One region of the Viridibacillus sp. FSL R5-0888 genome, then DNA from elsewhere that is predicted to be linked to it. Evidence: predicted binding sites of a transcription regulator. Region 1 holds the regulator's gene; the other holds the start of a gene.
What was found. The regulator LexA, encoded in region 1, represses DNA repair genes until DNA is damaged. The targets are predictions, from matches to a motif close to CGAACATATGTTCG.

Region 1 (9,785 bases):
GGGGAATTTCATAGTGAAATTTTCAATGGTTGCGATTTCCTCCAAATCATGAATTAAAAAAACAAGAGGAAAAATCCATATAAGTAATTTAATTTTAGAAACTTCCATACTTCACCCCTATTATTCTGAAGCTATTTATAAGTTATCAATGTAAAAAAAAAGAATTATTATACTAAACATTTAGTGTGAAATTTCACCATATGTTGGTACAGAATAAAAGGTAGCTCTGAAAGAAATCTTTCAAAACTACCTTCTATAACGCACTACAATGACCTTTTTATATAGTTAAATTATGAAACTTCCATAATTCATTTGTACAATGCCGCTTTAAGCAATCCAACTATGTCTTTTGTTAACTATTAAACTTTGAGCCCTTATCTCCGTACTCATTCAATAACTCTGCAAACGATTTGTTCTTCTCACGTTGTTTACGTTCAAATGCTAACTTTGCCTCGCGTTCATCCTGTGCTGCTTGTTCTTTTGCAACAAGGTCTTTTTTAGCAAGTTTTAGTTTCTCTAACACATCACCATTAAGTTGGTCTTTTAATGTTAGTGCCTCACTTTTTGCGGATTGTTGTTGTGCTGGTTGTTGTCTTTGTTGTTTTTTCTTTTTAGCCATGGTCAATCTCCTTCTTACGTTCTTTTTACGATTGTTGCAACACCTTGCCCTCCACCTATACAGAGTGTAGCAAGACCCGTTTTAACATCTCGCTTCTCCATTTCGTGAAGTAGTGTTACTAGTATTCTAGCACCACTTGCACCAATTGGGTGACCTAAAGCAATTGCACCCCCATTGACATTTAACTTCTCATGGTCAAAATGCAATTCTCGATCAACTGCAATTGACTGAGCTGCGAATGCTTCATTCGCTTCAATCAAGTCAATTTGTCCTAACTCTAGTTGCCCTTTCGTTAAGACTTTTTGCACCGCCCTAACAGGACCACTTCCCATTACAGCTGGATCTACACCTACACATGCGTTTGAAACAACTGTTGCAATTGAATTAATGCCCAACTCATCGGCTTTAGCTTTTGACATTACTACAAGTGCGGCTGCACCGTCATTAATACCAGAAGCATTTCCCGCTGTCACAGATCCTTCTTTTTTAAATGCAGGTCGTAGCTTTCCTAACTTTTCAGCTGAAGTTCCCGGCTTTACATATTCATCTGTATCAAATACGACTGGTTCACCCTTACGTTGAGGAATTTCTACTGCAACAATCTCTTCTTTAAATTTCCCCGCTTCTTTTGCTGTTGTCGCTCTTTCTTGGGAACGAGCTGAGAAGCTGTCTTGCTCTTCACGAGAAATTGCATATTGGTCACATAAATTTTCAGCTGTAATTCCCATATGATAGTCATTAAATGCACACCATAAGCCATCAGTAATCATACTATCAATCACCTTCTGATCGCCCATACGGAAGCCATCACGTGCGTTATTCAATAAATATGGTGCTTGGCTCATATTTTCCATCCCGCCTGCGACAATGATATCTGCATCGCCTGCAATAATGGCTTGTGTTGCTAAATGAACAGCTTTAAGACCTGATCCACAAACTTTATTTATAGTTAAGGCAGGTACCTCTTTTGGAAGGCCTGCAAATATAGCTGCTTGACGAGCTGGATTTTGACCTAGACCAGCTTGTAATACATTACCCATAATCACTTCATCTACTTGTTCAAAAGGCACCCCTACCTTTGACAGCGCTTCTTTTATAACAATTGCACCAAGTTTTGTTGCAGGTACATCCTTTAACGCTCCTTGGAAACTCCCAATTGCTGTACGTACAGCACTTACAATAACAACTTCAGTTGTCATAATTATTCCCCCATGTTTAAGTACGAATTTATTTGCTAATATGTACATCCCTTCCTTACAATGGAATATAGGAGGGGATGTTATGTTCAGTTTACCAAATAATGCGACAATTATCGAGGTAGGTCCAAGAGATGGATTACAAAATGAAAAAAACTTAATTGAGACTAATGAGAAACTCAAATTCATTAAATGCTTGCAAGATGCCGGCATTACAGAAATGGAGTTAACTTCTTTTGTCTCACCTAAATGGGTGCCACAAATGGCTGATGCAGAAAATATTATTAAGAACACTGCTAAAGTAGGTAGACAATTTGTCTTAGCACCGAATGCTACAGGTGTGGAGCGTGCGATGGAGAACGGTGCAGATGCCATTGCCGTTTTTGTTGGTGTTAGTCATACATTTAATAAAAAAAATATTAATAAAAATACTGACGAAGCCATGGATAGTTTAGCACCTGTCGTGGCAAAACTGAAAGAGCAAGGAAAATTTGTACGCGCATGTATTTCAACAGCTTTTTATTGTCCATATGAAGGGAAAATTGAAGTTAAAGACACAATTTCTTTATGTAAAGTATTTGCGAGTTGGGGTGTGGATGAGCTAAGTGTTGCAGATACTATTGGCATGGCTAATCCGGTAGAAAGTTATACCCTATTTAAGCTTTTGAAAGAAGAATTACCTAACTTACTTTTGACTGCCCATTTTCACGATACGCGAAAAATGGCTCTAGCAAATATATATGCTGCATTACAAGCTGGTGTGGACCGATTTGATACATCAGCGGGTGGTCTTGGAGGTTGTCCTTTTGCAAAAGGTGCTACAGGAAATGTTGCAACAGAAGATGTTGTACATATGCTAGAAAGTATAGGAGTTCACACAGGGATTGATGTCGAAAAAATTTGCGAAGCAGCAAAAATTGTCGAACCTTTAATATCCGGAACAATTGATAGTGGTCAATTCCGGCTCTTTAAGCAAAAGTAGAGGAGTGATGATCATGAAAAAACGTGTGCTTTGGATTTTCGGGCTTATTTCGGGTACACTTGGCGCCATTACAGCCATTCTCGGATACTTGTTTTCAAGTCGAATTATGTATATGAAGAACAAAGATGCAGCCTTCATATTACAACGAGAAAAGGAAGCAAAGCGTTTTGACGAAGTTTGGTTTGAGCATGTAAATAAGGAAGAGATGTGGGTTGATTCCCCGAATGGCTATTCAATTAAAGCCATCCACTTCCAGCCTTTGCAAACAAATAATACGATTATTATTTGCCATGGTGTTACGGAAAATAAAATTAATTCCGTAAAATACGCTCGTCTTTTCGAGCGCTTAGGCTTTAACTCAGTCGTTTATGATCATCGTAGACATGGTGACTCTGGTGGCAAAACAACAAGTTACGGATATTACGAAAAATATGATTTACAAGCAGTTATGAAAACTTTAAAGCAGAAGCTAGGTGGTGAAGGTATAATTGGTGTACAAGGAGAATCTATGGGCGCTGCTACTACATTATTATACGCAGGTACATTAGAAGACGAAGCCGACTTCTACATTTCCGATTGCGCCTTTTCCGATTTTTCAGAGCAATTATACTACTTAATGATGAAACAAACACCACTACGTAACAGCATAGCAATTAAACTTGCTGGTATCTTCTTAAGGATGCGTGATGGATACTCTTTAAAGAGCATTTCACCTAAAGAGGCTGTAACTAAAATTGAAAAGCCAGTACTGTTTATTCATAGCCTTCCAGATGACTTCATCTTACCTGAAATGACAATTGAAATGTATAGCTTAAAGCCTGGCCCTAAAAAGTTAAAGCTTTTTGATGTAGGTCCTCATGCACAATCCTTTAATATGAACCCTGAAGCCTATGAAATGTTGGTCGCAGACTTTTTAAAAGAGTTTGTCTTTAAAGACAAAGACAAAAAAATAGCACTCAATTGAGTGCTATTTTTTATTTACCGCTTAATTTATTCATTGAGTTCATCATTTGTTTGATTTGTTTTTCAGACGGTTTACGTCCCATTTGAGACATCATTACTCGTAGCATCTGTTCGTTAATAGGTGGGTTGTCTTTTAAGTATTTCATCATATATTGACGGGCAACAAAGAAACCGATAGCTACTCCTGCTATTAATGCCACGATAACAAGTATAATCCATAACGTAGTATTCACTGGTTTTCCTCCTCCAAGTTTCTTATGCGAGAAAACTATCTCCAACAAGGATTATACAATAAAAAACCACTACATACTACTGTTTGACAAGATTTATCGTCTTTCGTGAGAATGGAATTTAAGTGGTTTTAACCAACCACATTCCATTTCATCTTTATTAAATCCGATAAAGCAATCACTTAATTTTGACAATGTTGCAAATAAGTCTAACTCTAGCATGCGTGACCCAACACAGACAACAGCTATGTAATAAGGAAAAATATCAATTTGGATTTCCCCTTTAAATTCATTCATCAAAAAGATTTGGTGATCCTTCGTTTGAATGCCTGAAAAGCTATTACCTAATTGTTGTTGAATGATTAGTTCAATTTCCATCATATCCAAAGGCTCACATAAATAGGAGATCTCTTGCGTCGGATGTATTGCATGCTCATACGAATTTGAGGATTGAATTAAATCGAATAGTAAACGTTCTCTACCATAAACAAAAGCCTGATGTTTCTTTTTCACATGAAAGATTGAGTACATTCGCAAGATTACCACTCCTCTCTTGTAAACAGTATAGCAAAGATTGCAAGAACATTTTGTCAATTGACGTCCGATTTAAAGCACTTTATTTGTCAAAAAAGAAAAAGTAGAGGAAAAAATCCTCTACTTTTCAATATTATCGCTATTTTTTTAAGCAAATAATGCTTTTACTTTTGAAACAACATTTTCTACAGTAAAGCCATATTCTTTCATAACAATTTCACCTGGCGCACTTGCACCAAATTTATCAATTGCTAGAACATCACCTTCGAAGCCAGTATATTTATGCCAGCCGAATGATGAACCCATTTCAATTGCTAAACGTTTTGTAATTGTTTTTGGTAATACCGCTTCTTTATATGCTGCATCTTGAGCTTCAAAACGATCGAATGATGGCATAGAAACAACCGATACATCGATACCTTCAGCTGCTAGTTGCTTTTGAGCTTCTATAGCAAGGCTAACTTCTGAGCCAGTTGCTAAAATTAGTGCATCCGCTACTTCTTTAGTTGCTTTTGAAACAACATAAGCGCCTTTTGAAACACCTTCAGCTGCAAGTGAAGCTGAGTGTTCAGACACTGGTAAGTTTTGACGAGAAAGTACTAATACTGTTGGTTGGTTTTTAGACGAAACGGCTAATTTCCAAGCTTCAGCAGATTCGTTTGCATCAGCAGGACGAATAACAGAAAGATTTGGCATAGAACGTAATGCAGCTAAATGTTCAACAGGTTCATGCGTTGGACCATCTTCACCAACAGCGATACTGTCATGCGTAAATACATACGTTACAGGTAGTCCCATTAATGCAGATAGACGAATTGCTGGACGTACATAGTCACTGAAGACGAAGAATGTACCACCAAAGACGTTTACACCACCATGAAGTGCCATTCCATTTAGAGCTGCACCCATAGCAAATTCACGAACACCGAACCAAATGTTACGACCTTCTGGAGTTTCTGCTGTGAAATCGCCAGCATCTTTCATGTATGTTTTATTTGATCCAGCTAAATCCGCACTTCCTCCGAAGAATGAAGGGGTGTTTTTTGCAAGTGCATTGATTACTTCACCAGAAGACGAACGTGTAGCAATAGATTTACCTGCTTCATAAACAGGTACTGCAGATGCGAAATCTTCAGGAAGTTCCCCATTCATCGCATTTACAAACTGTTCTGCAAGAGCAGGATATGCTTTTTTGTATGTTTCAAATTGTTCATTCCAAGTAGCTTCTGCAAGTGTTCCTTGAACTTCAGCTGCTTGTTCGAATGTCGCATATACCTCTTCTGGTACATGGAATGGATCATGAGGCCATGAGTAGTGTTCTTTAGTAAGTTTCACTTCATCAGCACCTAGTGGCGAACCGTGTGAGTCAGATTTACCTGATTTGTTTGGTGAACCGTAGCCAATAACTGTTTTTACTTCAATAATAGTAGGTTGGCCTTTATGTGCTTTGGCTTGTTCAATAGCCGTATTTATTGCTTCAATATCATTACCATCAGCTACATGAATGTAGTTCCAGTTATATGATCCAAAACGTTTTTGAATATTTTCAGAGAATGATTTATTTAAATCGCCATCTAACGAAATGTCATTGCTATCATATAGCACTATCAGTTTTTCAAGTTGTAAGTGACCAGCTAAAGAAATTGCCTCAGCAGCAACACCTTCCATCAAATCTCCATCACCACAAAGTGCAAATGTATAATGATCTACTACTTCATGTTCCGGCTTGTTATAAACGCCTGCAAGGTGACTTTCCGCCATTGCCATACCGACAGCCATTGCAATACCTTGGCCTAGTGGTCCAGTTGTTGCTTCAACTCCAGCTGTATGACCATATTCTGGGTGACCAGGTGTTTTTGAATCCCATTGACGGAAACTTTTGATTTCTTCCATTGGTAAATCATATCCACCTAAGTGTAATAGGCTATACAAAAGCATAGAGCCATGACCTGCTGATAAAATAAAGCGATCGCGGTTAAACCATTTAGGGTTTGAAGGATTGTGACGAAGTTGTTTTGTCCAAAGAGTATAAGCCATTGGAGCAGCCCCCATCGGTAATCCTGGGTGACCTGAATTAGCTTTTTCAATAGCATCAATTGACAAAGTTCGAATAGTGTTAATTGCAAGCTGATCTGCTTGTTGAGTCATTTTAATAGACATCCTTTCTTAAGCTAAATAGTGTACTATTATATTTTAGTCAACATTCTTATATAAAACAATGTTTTCTCTATAAATATGTGTTTAATTTAATCGATTATTCTTATTTTGTTTTTGACGTAACTTTTCAGGCGTTACTTCATTTCCCTCCGGGTCGAAAACACGGACATTTTCAATCGTCTCACGCATCGAAGATCGGAATGTGTCTAAATACTCTTTACGAAGTGTTGTTTGTTCTTTTGCTTCTTCTACAGTTAAACCTTGTGACTTTGATTTTTTCGAAAGTTCACTTATACGTTGTAATTTTTCTTTTGATAACATTTATTTCTCACCTTTCATACAGACCTTAATACAAAGGTATGCAAAAAAGACCGCAAGCGCAAGCTTTTAGTCTTTATTTTTCTCCTTTAATTCCATAAATCTTCGATGAATTGTCGCTTTACTAACTTGAAAGCCCAATCCTCTCAAAGTATCTGTAATTTCTTCAAATGTCATACCTTTTTGTCTAAGTTGAATAATTTGTTCAATCGGGACATCTATGCGATCTCGTCCCTCAGGATTCCCTCGATCTTTTAAATTCTTTTCTGGTCTATATCCGTTCTGTACAGCTCGTCTCATCCCTCTACGGATTTTCGCATTATGTAATTTACGTTGATACTCTTCAACTATCGCTAGTATTTCTAGCAACATAGCATCCATCTCATTTAGCCGGACGTGACCTGCATCACTTAATGTAAAAATATCTGTATTCGTTTTTTGCAGTAAATGAAGTACCGCCATTCGGCCATTTCCACGCCCTAAGCGCGTCTCATCTTGAACAAATAGTGCCGGTTGTTCATATTCCTTCACACACTCAAGTAGATCAAGTAAACCTTCCCGATCAATATCATATCCGCTATGTCGATCTGAAAAGACTTGTGCAACTTCATATCCTTTACTCGTTGCAAATTCCCTTAACTCAATCTCTTGCCTTTCAAGCGAAGTATCTTGTGTATCTTTTTCGGTACTTACACGGCAATAGAGTATTGCTATTTTTTGTTTCATTTTTTATCACTCGCCACTTCTACTCCTATATTTGGAACTTTTATATTATCATGTTCCGGAACTATTAGAGTATGCCCCGCATAAATAGTATCGTCAATTAAATTATTTTCATTTTTAACCTTAGCTATCCATTCATGATCAGCCATTTTACCTTTATATCTATCTGCAAGAGAAATTAAAGTATCTCCATCATGAACTTTAATTTCTTTATATGATGTATTCCCACTATTTGCAACCACTAAAACTGTTGTAAACATTACGCAAAATCCAAAAAGCAATGTAATGTATTGATTTTTTTTGAACCAACTCACACTTATTCTCCCCTTTTTTCGAATACCTGTTCGGAATGTATGTTCTCAATATAAACCGAACGTTTGTTTTTGTCAACGGTTTTTTCGAACTTATGTTTGCATTGTTTGTTCGCTAATGCTATACTATTAATAACTTTTACATAGTATGAGATAAAGAGGTGATTGGATTGAAAAAAGTATCGAAAAGACAAGAAGATATATTGTCTTTCATCAAAGAGGAAGTTCGCACTAAAGGATACCCACCTTCCGTCCGTGAGATTGGTGAAGCAGTTGGTCTTGCATCAAGTTCTACAGTCCACGGACATCTTGCTAGACTTGAGAGCAAAGGACTGATTCGACGAGATCCAACGAAACCTCGTGCAATCGAAATTTTAGATCAACAAGATTCTACAATCGCAAAACAAGGTGTTGTACATGTACCACTAGTTGGTAAAGTTACTGCAGGCCTTCCTATTACTGCAATTGAGAATATCGAAGAATACTTCCCTATCCCAGATTCTTATGGAACAACTGAAGATCAAATTTTCATGCTTGAAATTATGGGTGAATCTATGATCGAAGCTGGTATATTAGATGGAGACTATGTAATCGTGAAACAACAAGCAACCGCGAGTAATGGCGAAATTGTTGTAGCGATGACAGAGGACAATGAAGCAACTGTAAAACGATTTTTTAAAGAGGAATCTTATTTCCGCTTACAGCCAGAAAACTCTTCTATGGAACCAATTATTGTAGATCGAGTTTCCATTTTAGGAAAAGTAGTTGGTTTGTATCGTAACGTTTTATAAATGACAATAATATCAGATTGCAATAATCAATGAATTTTTTGATTCTTGCAATCTTTTTTTATATACATAAACATAATATATTATTTGTATAATCGCACATTCCATCTAACGAAATACCTTTATTTCACATTCCATCTTAGCTAAGTATAAGTTTGGAATTTATCTTCTTGGGTCGGTCGGTCTGTTTTTTTATTCTTTTAGGTTAAAGGTTAAGTGAGAGGAAGAATGGTAGGTGCGGTTTAAAGATGCCCCCTATTATCCCCTCATAAATGCAGGCTTCGGATGACAACGTATTACAAAAAAGTATCCAATAAGTTCTAAAACTTTATTTTTAGCTCGATTTATAATGTGGTGGAACCGTGCTTACAGGACCAATGCCATTCTCTACGAATTTCTTCGACTTCGATGGTCGGCTGCATCTTGTACGTAGTTCCATGTCATCTCACCACAGTAACCGTTTTGTTGATTGATTATTGATTGATCTCGTACTTTTGCCAGAAGGCTTATTACATTTTAAATTCCAATTAATTTGAATACTATACAATCTAATTAATAGTACAAATATTCGTATAAAGTTATAATTGACGTATCTTAAAAATCAAAGGAGTTTTGTCTTATGAGTCAAAGAGTTCCCTATTATACTGTTGCACCTGATGGTTTGAAAATCATGATGGATATGGAGAAGTACACCAAAAAGTCTACTATTAATCGAACTACTAGAGAACTTATCAAAATTAGAGTTTCACAAATTAACGGTTGTGCTTTTTGTATAGATACTCATACTTCCGATGCTCGTAAGATGGGTGAAACGGAACAACGAATTTATTGTTTAAATGCTTGGAATGAATGTACTTTTTATACACTTGAAGAAAAAGTTGCTCTAGAACTATCTGAACATATTACTTTAATCCCTACTAAAAGAGTTCCTGAAGATCTGTATAAGCGAGTTCGTGAACTGTAT
Region 2 (9,785 bases), 470 kb from region 1:
GTTAAAAGCGAAGTTGTATCAATTGAAAATTGAGGAACAACAAGCGGAATTAGATGAAATTCGTGGAGAGCAAAAAGAAATTGGCTGGGGTAGTCAAATTCGTTCATACGTATTCCACCCATATTCAATGGTAAAAGACCACCGTACAAGTGCTGAAACAGGAAACGTGCAAAATGTTATGGATGGTGACATTGATCAATTTATCAATGCTTACTTACGATCTAAACTTTAATTTAACTATGAAAAGCCATTCGACGGAGTAATTCGTTGAATGGCTTTTTTGCATGTAAAAAGGGTATGTTTCCTACTTGCAATTTCTTATAAACGTAGTAAAATACAAAGTAAGAACAAATGTTCCTATTTTGGAGGTGGAAGCATGTCGCGTATCCCAAATGAAGCTCTTGCGGTGCTTGAAACAGTTATTTACTTACCAATGGTACTATCCATTTTCGAAAGAGACTGTAAAGCATTTGAACAAGGAACATTCAAATTGAAGCGGCCATATATCGATTTAGTGCATGAAGCGATGAAACAGGTGCAAAGTGAATTACATGCAGCTCATCAATATTTGCAAAAAAACCGGCTTAAAATTATGCGAGGAAATCGTGATGAGTTATTTTCTGAATACATCTTTATATACAATAATACTGAAGAATATCGTCGGTATTCTAATATTCGATTACGTAACCGAGTAGAAGAACTGTTAACATTTTATTTAACACAAGTCCAATTTAAAAAAGAGAAGGACGTTTAATCTCGAAACGTTGTTGTAAAAAGTATGCCATTGCTAGTTGAGTTCTCATTGTGATGACTGATACGTCTACTTCAACATCTTGTCCGTTTTTAAAAGACACAAGACTTTTTGATGGACCAGCATCTTCAAAAAACTCAATTGCATGCATAGCAAACCAAACATTATAATGCGAATTAGGCGATAAAGTTGGCATGAAAATACAAGGTGTACCATAATCATAAGCAACGACAATAGGGAGTTTATGGCGTGCGCCAAGATATTCTTTTGACTTGTTCGTAGCAAGCTTAAAAGAAGTACCATAGTCAGAGCAAGATTTATGTATTACTCTAGATGGCCTTGCATCTACAAGAAATTCCCTCTCCTTTTCAACTACTCTTGTGTAAATGTGATTACCCTCGAAAACTGGCATAAGGGCAAATGTACTAAAAGACAATGTGAAATTCGATAATTTCGTCAGTTTTTCATCCAATATTTGTTCCTCCCTCCGAATGATAGTGAAATTAGTATAATTTCACTATCATTTTAACTATAATTGGTATAAAGTGCAATGGTAAAATGGAATATATAATTATAATATCCTATATATTACCTTCAATATAAATTAAGATTGCTTATTTATCTGAAATTTCTTATAATAGAAAAAAGGCATTCGAGGTGAGATCGTTGGATAAATATTATTCCTATACCGATTTTCTAAAAGCTCTTGGACGAACTGACAACACGAATAATGCTGAAAAATTGTTAGATACGATCTATTTAGATTTGTTTTTAAACCATGTACATCGTGCACAAACGGAAGAGTATCTATTAGCTTGCATTGACTCAGCCCTAGATGAAAGAAATGAAGTCGCCTTTTATCAATACGCAAAAGAATTAGAGAAATTGCAGACAAGCGCCGGATAAGCATTGTTAGATAATTAATGATAATAGAAATACTAGTATAAGTTTCGAGCTTATACATAGAGAATTTCAACATAGAAGAAGATCGTTCCTATATTGGAACGATTTTTTTGTTGATTTAATATCATTGGAAATAAGTAAGTGTAAACAGCATTGAGTGGACACATATAAACTTGTTTTTAAATTGAATTATCGATAGTAAAAGAAATGAGTAAATCTATAATGATAAATGCCTCGGTAGTACAATAATTGGCAAAACAATGAAACTAGTTTCGAAAAACATATGTTCGCTTATTGCTCGATATTTCCAATTTGCTATGGTAAAATATATGTAATTAGTAACAAGGAGGACGTGGCTATGGTTCAGGCATTTGATTTACATTCACCATACAAGCCAAATGGCGATCAGCCAGCAGCAATAGCAGAGCTTGTAGAAGGTATCCGTCAAGGTAAACAACACCAAACCTTACTAGGAGCAACTGGTACAGGTAAAACATTTACAATTTCCAATGTTATAAAGGAAGTCAAAAAGCCGACCCTTGTGATTGCTCATAATAAGACACTCGCGGGTCAATTATATAGTGAATTCAAAGAATTTTTTCCAAATAATGCAGTAGAATATTTCGTCAGCTATTATGACTACTATCAGCCAGAAGCTTATGTACCACAAACCGATACATATATCGAGAAGGACTCTAGTATTAATGATGAAATTGATAAGTTGCGACATTCAGCAACATCTTCATTATTTGAAAGAGAAGATGTTATCGTCATCGCATCTGTTTCTTGTATTTACGGTCTCGGTTCACCAGAAGAATACCGAGAAATGGTGTTGTCTATCCGAACAGGGATGGAAATCGAAAGGAATCAATTGTTACGTAAACTTGTAGATATTCAGTATGAACGTAATGATATTAATTTCACACGCGGAACATTTCGAGTACGCGGTGATGTTGTTGAAATTTTTCCAATATCTAGGGACGAGAGATGCTTGCGTGTAGAATTTTTCGGTGATGAAGTAGAGCGTATTCGTGAAGTTGATGCGTTAACAGGAGAAATTCTTGGCGAACGAGAGCATGTCGCTATCTTCCCTGCATCCCACTTTGTTACGCGAGAAGAAAAAATGGTCAAAGCCATTGAGAATATTAAAGATGAATTGAAGGAACAACTTGAGAAACTTCGAGAGGAAGATAAGTTACTCGAAGCTCAACGCTTAGAACAAAGAACAAATTATGATTTAGAAATGATGAGCGAAATGGGCTTCTGTTCAGGAGTAGAAAACTATTCTCGCCATTTAACACTAAGACCAGCAGGTGCAACACCATACACATTATTAGATTACTTCCCAGAGGATTTTTTGCTAGTAGTGGATGAAAGTCATGTTACATTACCACAAATCCGAGGAATGTATAACGGTGACCAAGCGCGCAAAGGTGTTTTAGTTGATCATGGATTCCGCTTACCATCAGCACTTGATAATAGACCGTTAAAATTTGAAGAATTTGAGAAACATGTTCATAACGCAATTTTTGTTTCTGCTACACCAGGACCTTATGAATTGGAACATACACCTGATATGGTAGAGCAAATTATTCGTCCAACTGGTCTTCTTGATCCTGAGATCGAAGTACGACCAATTGAAGGTCAGATCGATGATTTAATCCATGAAATTAATTTACGGACTGAAAAAAATGAGCGTGTATTAATTACAACATTAACGAAAAAAATGTCAGAAGATTTAACGGATTATTTAAAAGAAATAGGGATTAAAGTACAGTACTTACACTCAGAAGTTAAAACGTTAGAGCGAATTGAAATCATTCGTGAATTGCGTATGGGAATATACGACGTATTAATCGGAATTAACTTACTTCGTGAAGGTATTGATATCCCAGAAGTATCTTTAGTTGCCATACTGGATGCAGATAAGGAAGGCTTCCTACGTTCAGAGCGTTCGCTCATCCAAACAATTGGACGTGCAGCACGTAATTCGAACGGTCACGTTATTATGTATGCCGATCGTATGACGGATTCGATGACAAAAGCAATCGACGAAACAAATCGCCGTCGTACAATTCAAGCTGACTACAATGAGGAGCATGGCATTACGCCAAGAACCATTCAGAAAGAAATTCGCGATGTAATTCGGGCAACACAGGCAGCCGAAGAACAAGAAACATACGTAACAAAAGTAATGAAGGGTAAAAAGCTAACAAAGCAAGAAAGAGAAACACTTTTACTTTCATTAGAAAAAGAAATGAAGGATGCCGCAAAAGCGCTCGACTTCGAACGTGCTGCAGAGCTTCGTGATACAATCCTGGAACTGAAAGCGGAAGGATGAAAAAATTGAAAAATCAAGAAATTATCGTTCAAGGTGCACGTGCAAATAATTTGAAAAACGTAGATGTTAAAATCCCGCGAGATAAGCTCGTTGTTATAACTGGCTTATCGGGTTCTGGAAAATCCTCTCTCGCATTCGATACAATCTATGCAGAAGGTCAAAGACGTTATGTGGAGTCCTTATCTGCATATGCTCGCCAATTTCTAGGGCAAATGGACAAACCAGATGTTGATGCAATCGAAGGTCTCTCACCAGCTATTTCTATTGACCAAAAAACAACAAGTCGCAATCCACGTTCAACGGTTGGAACAGTCACAGAAATATATGACTATTTGCGCTTATTGTATGCACGTGTCGGCAAACCGATTTGCCCAAATCATGGCATAGAAATTACGTCACAAACTGTAGAGCAAATGGTGGATCGTCTTGTGCAATTTCCTGAACGTACGAAAATGCAATTGTTGGCTCCAATGGTTTCAGGGCGTAAAGGGACACATGTGAAACTTCTTGAAGACTTGAAAAAACAAGGGTATGTTCGAGTTCGTGTCGACGGAGAATTACGTGATTTAGATGATAATATTGAATTAGACAAAAATAAAAAGCATAGTATTGAAGTAGTCATTGACCGTGTTGTTTTAAAAGAAGGCGTGGAAGCTCGTTTAAGTGATTCTCTTGAAACAGCACTTAGATTGGCAGAAGGTCGTGTAATGGTTGATGTTATGGAGCATGAGGAGCTTCTATTCAGTGAGCATCACGCTTGTCCAATCTGTGGCTTTTCAATTGGCGAATTGGAACCAAGAATGTTCTCGTTCAACAGTCCTTTTGGTGCATGTACAAAATGTGATGGGTTAGGAACAAAATTAGAAGTAGATCCTACGCTTGTAATACCTGATTGGAGTCGTTCATTAAATGATAATGCGCTAGCACCTTGGGAACCAACAAGTTCACAATATTATCCTCAACTGTTAAAAGCAGTTTGTGACCATTTTGACATCGATATGGATATACCAGTTGAAGAAATACCGAAAGATAAGATGGATAAAATTTTAAACGGTTCTGGCACGGAAAAAATCCACTTCCATTATGAGAATGACTTTGGTAATGTTCGGGATCAAGATATTATTTTTGAAGGTGTCCTACGTAATATTGAAAGACGCTTTCGTGAAACAACTTCTGATTATATCCGTGAGCAAATGGAAAAGTACATGGCACAGCAACATTGCCCATCATGTAAAGGATACCGCTTAAAACCTGAGACATTGGCGGTTAAAGTTGATAGCAAACATATTGGAGAAGTGACGGAGTATTCTATTAAGGATGCATACGTTTTCTTCTCGACACTTTCACTTTCTGAGAAGGATATGCAAATTGCCCGCCTGATTTTACGTGAAATACTAGAACGTTTAGGTTTCCTCGTTAACGTTGGGCTCGATTATTTAACATTAAGCCGAGCTGCAGGAACATTATCTGGTGGGGAAGCGCAGCGTATTCGCTTAGCAACTCAAATTGGATCGCGCTTAACAGGTGTTTTGTATATTCTTGATGAGCCATCTATTGGATTGCATCAAAGAGACAATGACCGTTTGATTGATACACTAAAAAACATGCGTGATATTGGTAACACATTGATTGTCGTAGAGCATGATGAAGACACGATGCTTGCGGCTGATTATTTAATTGATGTTGGTCCAGGAGCTGGTGTACATGGTGGAGAAATCGTAGCTGCTGGAACACCTGCTCAAGTTATGAAAGATAAACATTCATTAACTGGGCAATATTTAAGTGGCAAAAAGTTCATTCCACTTCCAACTGAACGTCGTAAGCCAGACGGACGTTTCATTACGATAAAAGGCGCTAAAGAAAATAATTTAAAAAATGTTAAGGCGGATATTCCACTTGGTTTATTTATTGCTGTAACTGGAGTTTCAGGATCAGGGAAAAGTACGCTAATTAATGAAATTCTCTATAAATCGCTAGCACAAAAACTGAACCGCTCTAAGGTGAAGCCAGGTGAAGTGAAAGAAATTACAGGTATCGAACAGCTTGAGAAGGTAATTGATATCGACCAATCACCAATAGGTCGTACACCGCGTTCAAATCCTGCGACATATACAGGTGTCTTTGATGACATTCGTGATGTATTTGCAACAACGAATGAGGCGAAAGTGCGTGGCTATAAAAAGGGTCGCTTTAGCTTTAATGTCAAAGGCGGACGCTGTGAAGCTTGTCGTGGTGACGGAATTATTAAAATTGAAATGCATTTCTTACCTGATGTTTATGTACCGTGCGAAGTATGCCATGGTAAGCGTTATAATCGTGAAACATTAGAAGTAAAATATAAAGACAAGAGTATCGCCGATGTTTTGAAAATGACCGTTGAAGACGCAGTGGCATTTTTCACAAACATACCTAAAATTTCACGTAAGTTACAAACAATTGTAGATGTCGGTTTAGGCTATATGGAACTTGGCCAGCCTGCTACAACATTATCAGGTGGGGAAGCACAGCGTGTAAAATTAGCGTCTGAGTTGCATAAACGCTCAAATGGTAAGTCCATTTATATATTAGACGAACCGACTACAGGTTTGCATGCAGAAGATATTGCACGATTATTGATAGTATTACAACGTCTAGTTGAAAGTGGTGATACTGTGTTGGTAATTGAACATAATCTGGATGTTATTAAAACAGCTGATCATATAATTGATTTAGGTCCAGAAGGTGGCGATAAAGGCGGTATGATTATTGCAACTGGAACACCTGAAGAGGTAATTAAAGTGAAAGAATCTTACACAGGACATTATTTGAAGCCAATTATAGAACGCGATCGAGCACGTATGGATAAAGTATTGACAACAGCTACAAATAAGTAGAGACAAATATTCTAGGTATATGAAACTTTTTCCATGAAATTTCGTAAATAATAGTAATAAGTAGAAGGAGGCCGAAAAATGCAAAGTGAGCGTAAACGCATTTTAACATTGCTTGAAAATGGCACCATTACAGCACAAGAGGCAATATTACTACTAGAAGCATTGGAAAATAAAACAGCTACTAATACATCAACTGGAGCGAATTTTACAAAGTCCAGCCAAACTGAAATGAATCAACAAGTAGAGCAATCACAACCTGAAAGAGAACAGAAACAAACAAATTATGATGACTTCTTTGAGAAAAAAGAAGAACCAAAACAACAGTCATCTAAACAAAAATCTACTTCAGAGCAAGAATTCTTTGAAGAAATTAAACAAGATTTCTCGCAATTTAGTGCAAAGTTTATGGACTTCATGAATACGGCTGTCTCAAAAGTCAAAGACATTGATTTTGACTTTTCATTTGGTGAAAAAAACGCATTCGAACAGCGTTTTGATCTAGATAATGCGGACTTTTCACATATTAGTGTAGATATTCCGAATGGTCAATTGCAAATTAAACCTTCTGTTGATGCAACTGTATATGCAGAATGTCGAGTGCGTCCTTCAATTGTTCGGTCGGGTGAAGATATACAGAAGGAATTTCTCAATAAATTTATCTTCACGAACGATCAAGGGAAACTACGCATTATTAGTGATTTGAAATCGATGCGTGTTGATATCGTCCTATATGTACCGATTAGACAATACGAAGCAATTTCAGCGAACTTATTTAATGGTAGTTTTGTATTAACTGATTTGGATGTCAGTAAACTGAAGGTTAAAACAAAAAATGGTCTGATCGATTGTGAAAGATTCGCATTTAAGAGTGCAGAGCTAGAAACTGCTAACGGTGCTATTAAAGTGAAGGATGTTGCAGGAGAAGACCTTGAAGCCGAGACGTTAAATGGCCAAGTGTATATTGACGGTGCAATTCGAGATATTGAAGCGAAATCTATCAGTGGCCATGTTGTTGTGACTACTCGTGCAATTGATGCGACAAGAATGAAAGCACAAACCGTTGCAGGTGCTGTGGAACTTTATATTCCAAGTACATTGTCACTAGAGGGAGAAGTTTCTTCGAATCTAGGTAAAATGGATGTTCAATTGTCAGATGTTCAATATCGCAATGAGCATGAGCAATTTTTACAAAAATCGGTGCGCTTCTCTAAAAAGTTACCGGATGTTTCAACATTAACGATTGATGGTGAAACTAAAACAGGATCTGTCGTTGTTCGATATAATCTGTAATATAAAATAATTTTTAGCGAAGGAGATTTTATCTCCTTCGCTTTTTTAATACATATTTATGATTAATTCGCTATTACAGCAAATTTTTTTTGTAACAAGCTAGAATTGGAAATTCAATTTAAATGAAATGAAATTGTAATAGTAGACAGGCTATTCAATGATATAATAGCTATTATAATAGAGTAGGGTTTATAGAAAATAGGTGGTAAAAAAATGATCGAAATGAAGAATGTTTACAAGAAATATCCGAATGGAATAGTAGCAGCGAATGGATTAAGTATTAAGTTTAATCAAGGCGAATTTGCTTATATTGTAGGACCTAGTGGTGCTGGAAAATCGACATTTATCAAAATGATGTATCGAGAAGAACGAGCTACATCTGGGGATGTTATCGTAAACGGTATGAATTTGACGACATTAAAAAACAAAGAAATACCTTATCTCCGTCGACAAATTGGCGTGGTGTTCCAAGATTTTAAATTGTTACCGATGCTAAATGTCTATGAAAATGTTGCATTTGCTTTGGAAGTAATTGAAGAACAACCGGCTACGATACGTAAACGTGTCATGGAAGTTTTAGATTTAGTTGGATTAAAACATAAAGCTCGAATGTTTCCGAATGAATTATCTGGTGGAGAGCAACAACGTGTGTCAATTGCGCGATCGATTGTGAACGTGCCGAAAGTTGTCATTGCTGATGAGCCTACTGGAAACTTGGATCCTGAGACATCTTGGGATATTATGAATCTTTTTGAGGAAATAAATGCACGTGGAACAACAATTATTATGGCAACACATAACAAAGAAATTGTTAATACAATAAGACGTCGTGTTATCGCTATTGAGGGCGGATTGATTGTTCGTGATGAAAATGGAGGTAGTTACGGCTATGAAATCTAGAACTATAAGTCGCCATTTCCGTGAAAGTATAAAATCGATAGGTCGTAATAGCTGGATGACAGTAGCTTCTGTCTCAGCAGTAACGGTCACACTATTAATAGTTGGCGTATTTATCATGATAATGATGAACTTGAATAAAATTGCTACAGATCTAGAAAATGATGTCGAAATTAAAGTACTTATTGATTTAGAAGCGGATCAAAAAGCTGAGGATGCTTTACAGAAACAAATTAAAGAGTTTTCAGGTGTAGATTCTCTTAAGTATTCAACAAAAGAAGAAGAACTTAATCATCTTGTGAAAGACTTTGGAGAAGATTTAAGCTTATTTAAACAAAGTAATCCGTTACGCAACGTCATCTATGTAAAGGCTAGTGACCCGCAGAAAACGGCTACAGTAGCCAATGAGATAGACAAGCTCGATAATACATATGAGGTATTATACGGTAAAGGTAAGATTGAAAAGTTATTTAACTTTTTAAATATTAGTCGAAACGTAGGTATTGGTTTAATCGTGGCGTTGCTATTTACAGCAATGTTCCTAATCTCAAATACAATTAAAATTACAATTGTAGCAAGAAGAAAAGAAATAGAGATTATGAAATTAGTAGGGGCAACAAACTGGTTTGTACGTATTCCGTTTATTCTTGAAGGTATGTGGTTAGGCCTACTAGGTTCTATCATTCCAATGACGGTTGTAACAATTTCATATGTGAAATTACATAGTGTA

Region 2: the regulator LexA is predicted to act here: its motif matches at 1,931-1,944, upstream of uvrB (excinuclease ABC subunit UvrB).

Annotation. Positions count from the first base shown of each region.
Region 1 is NZ_JBBPAU010000001.1:3,192,810-3,202,594, forward strand. It holds gene MKY02_RS15960 (HXXEE domain-containing protein) at 1-108, opposite strand, end outside; gene MKY02_RS15965 (YqkE family protein) at 353-619, opposite strand; gene MKY02_RS15970 (acetyl-CoA C-acetyltransferase) at 634-1,818, opposite strand; gene MKY02_RS15975 (hydroxymethylglutaryl-CoA lyase) at 1,901-2,797, shown strand; gene MKY02_RS15980 (alpha/beta hydrolase) at 2,811-3,761, shown strand; gene MKY02_RS15985 (YneF family protein) at 3,772-3,993, opposite strand; gene sirA (sporulation inhibitor of replication protein SirA) at 4,087-4,521, opposite strand; gene tkt (transketolase) at 4,672-6,672, opposite strand; gene MKY02_RS16000 (DUF896 domain-containing protein) at 6,766-7,002, opposite strand; gene MKY02_RS16005 (YneB family resolvase-like protein) at 7,069-7,725, opposite strand; gene yneA (cell division suppressor protein YneA) at 7,722-8,036, opposite strand; gene lexA (transcriptional repressor LexA) at 8,204-8,824, shown strand; gene MKY02_RS16020 (carboxymuconolactone decarboxylase family protein) at 9,441-9,785, shown strand, end outside.
Region 2 is NZ_JBBPAU010000001.1:3,661,403-3,671,187, reverse strand. It holds one part of gene prfB (peptide chain release factor 2) at 1-232, shown strand, start outside; gene MKY02_RS18330 (hypothetical protein) at 377-754, shown strand; gene MKY02_RS18325 (competence protein ComK) at 732-1,223, opposite strand; gene MKY02_RS18320 (IDEAL domain-containing protein) at 1,409-1,657, shown strand; gene uvrB (excinuclease ABC subunit UvrB) at 2,013-3,995, shown strand; gene uvrA (excinuclease ABC subunit UvrA) at 4,001-6,868, shown strand; gene MKY02_RS18305 (DUF4097 family beta strand repeat-containing protein) at 6,947-8,158, shown strand; gene ftsE (cell division ATP-binding protein FtsE) at 8,372-9,058, shown strand; gene ftsX (permease-like cell division protein FtsX) at 9,048-9,785, shown strand, end outside.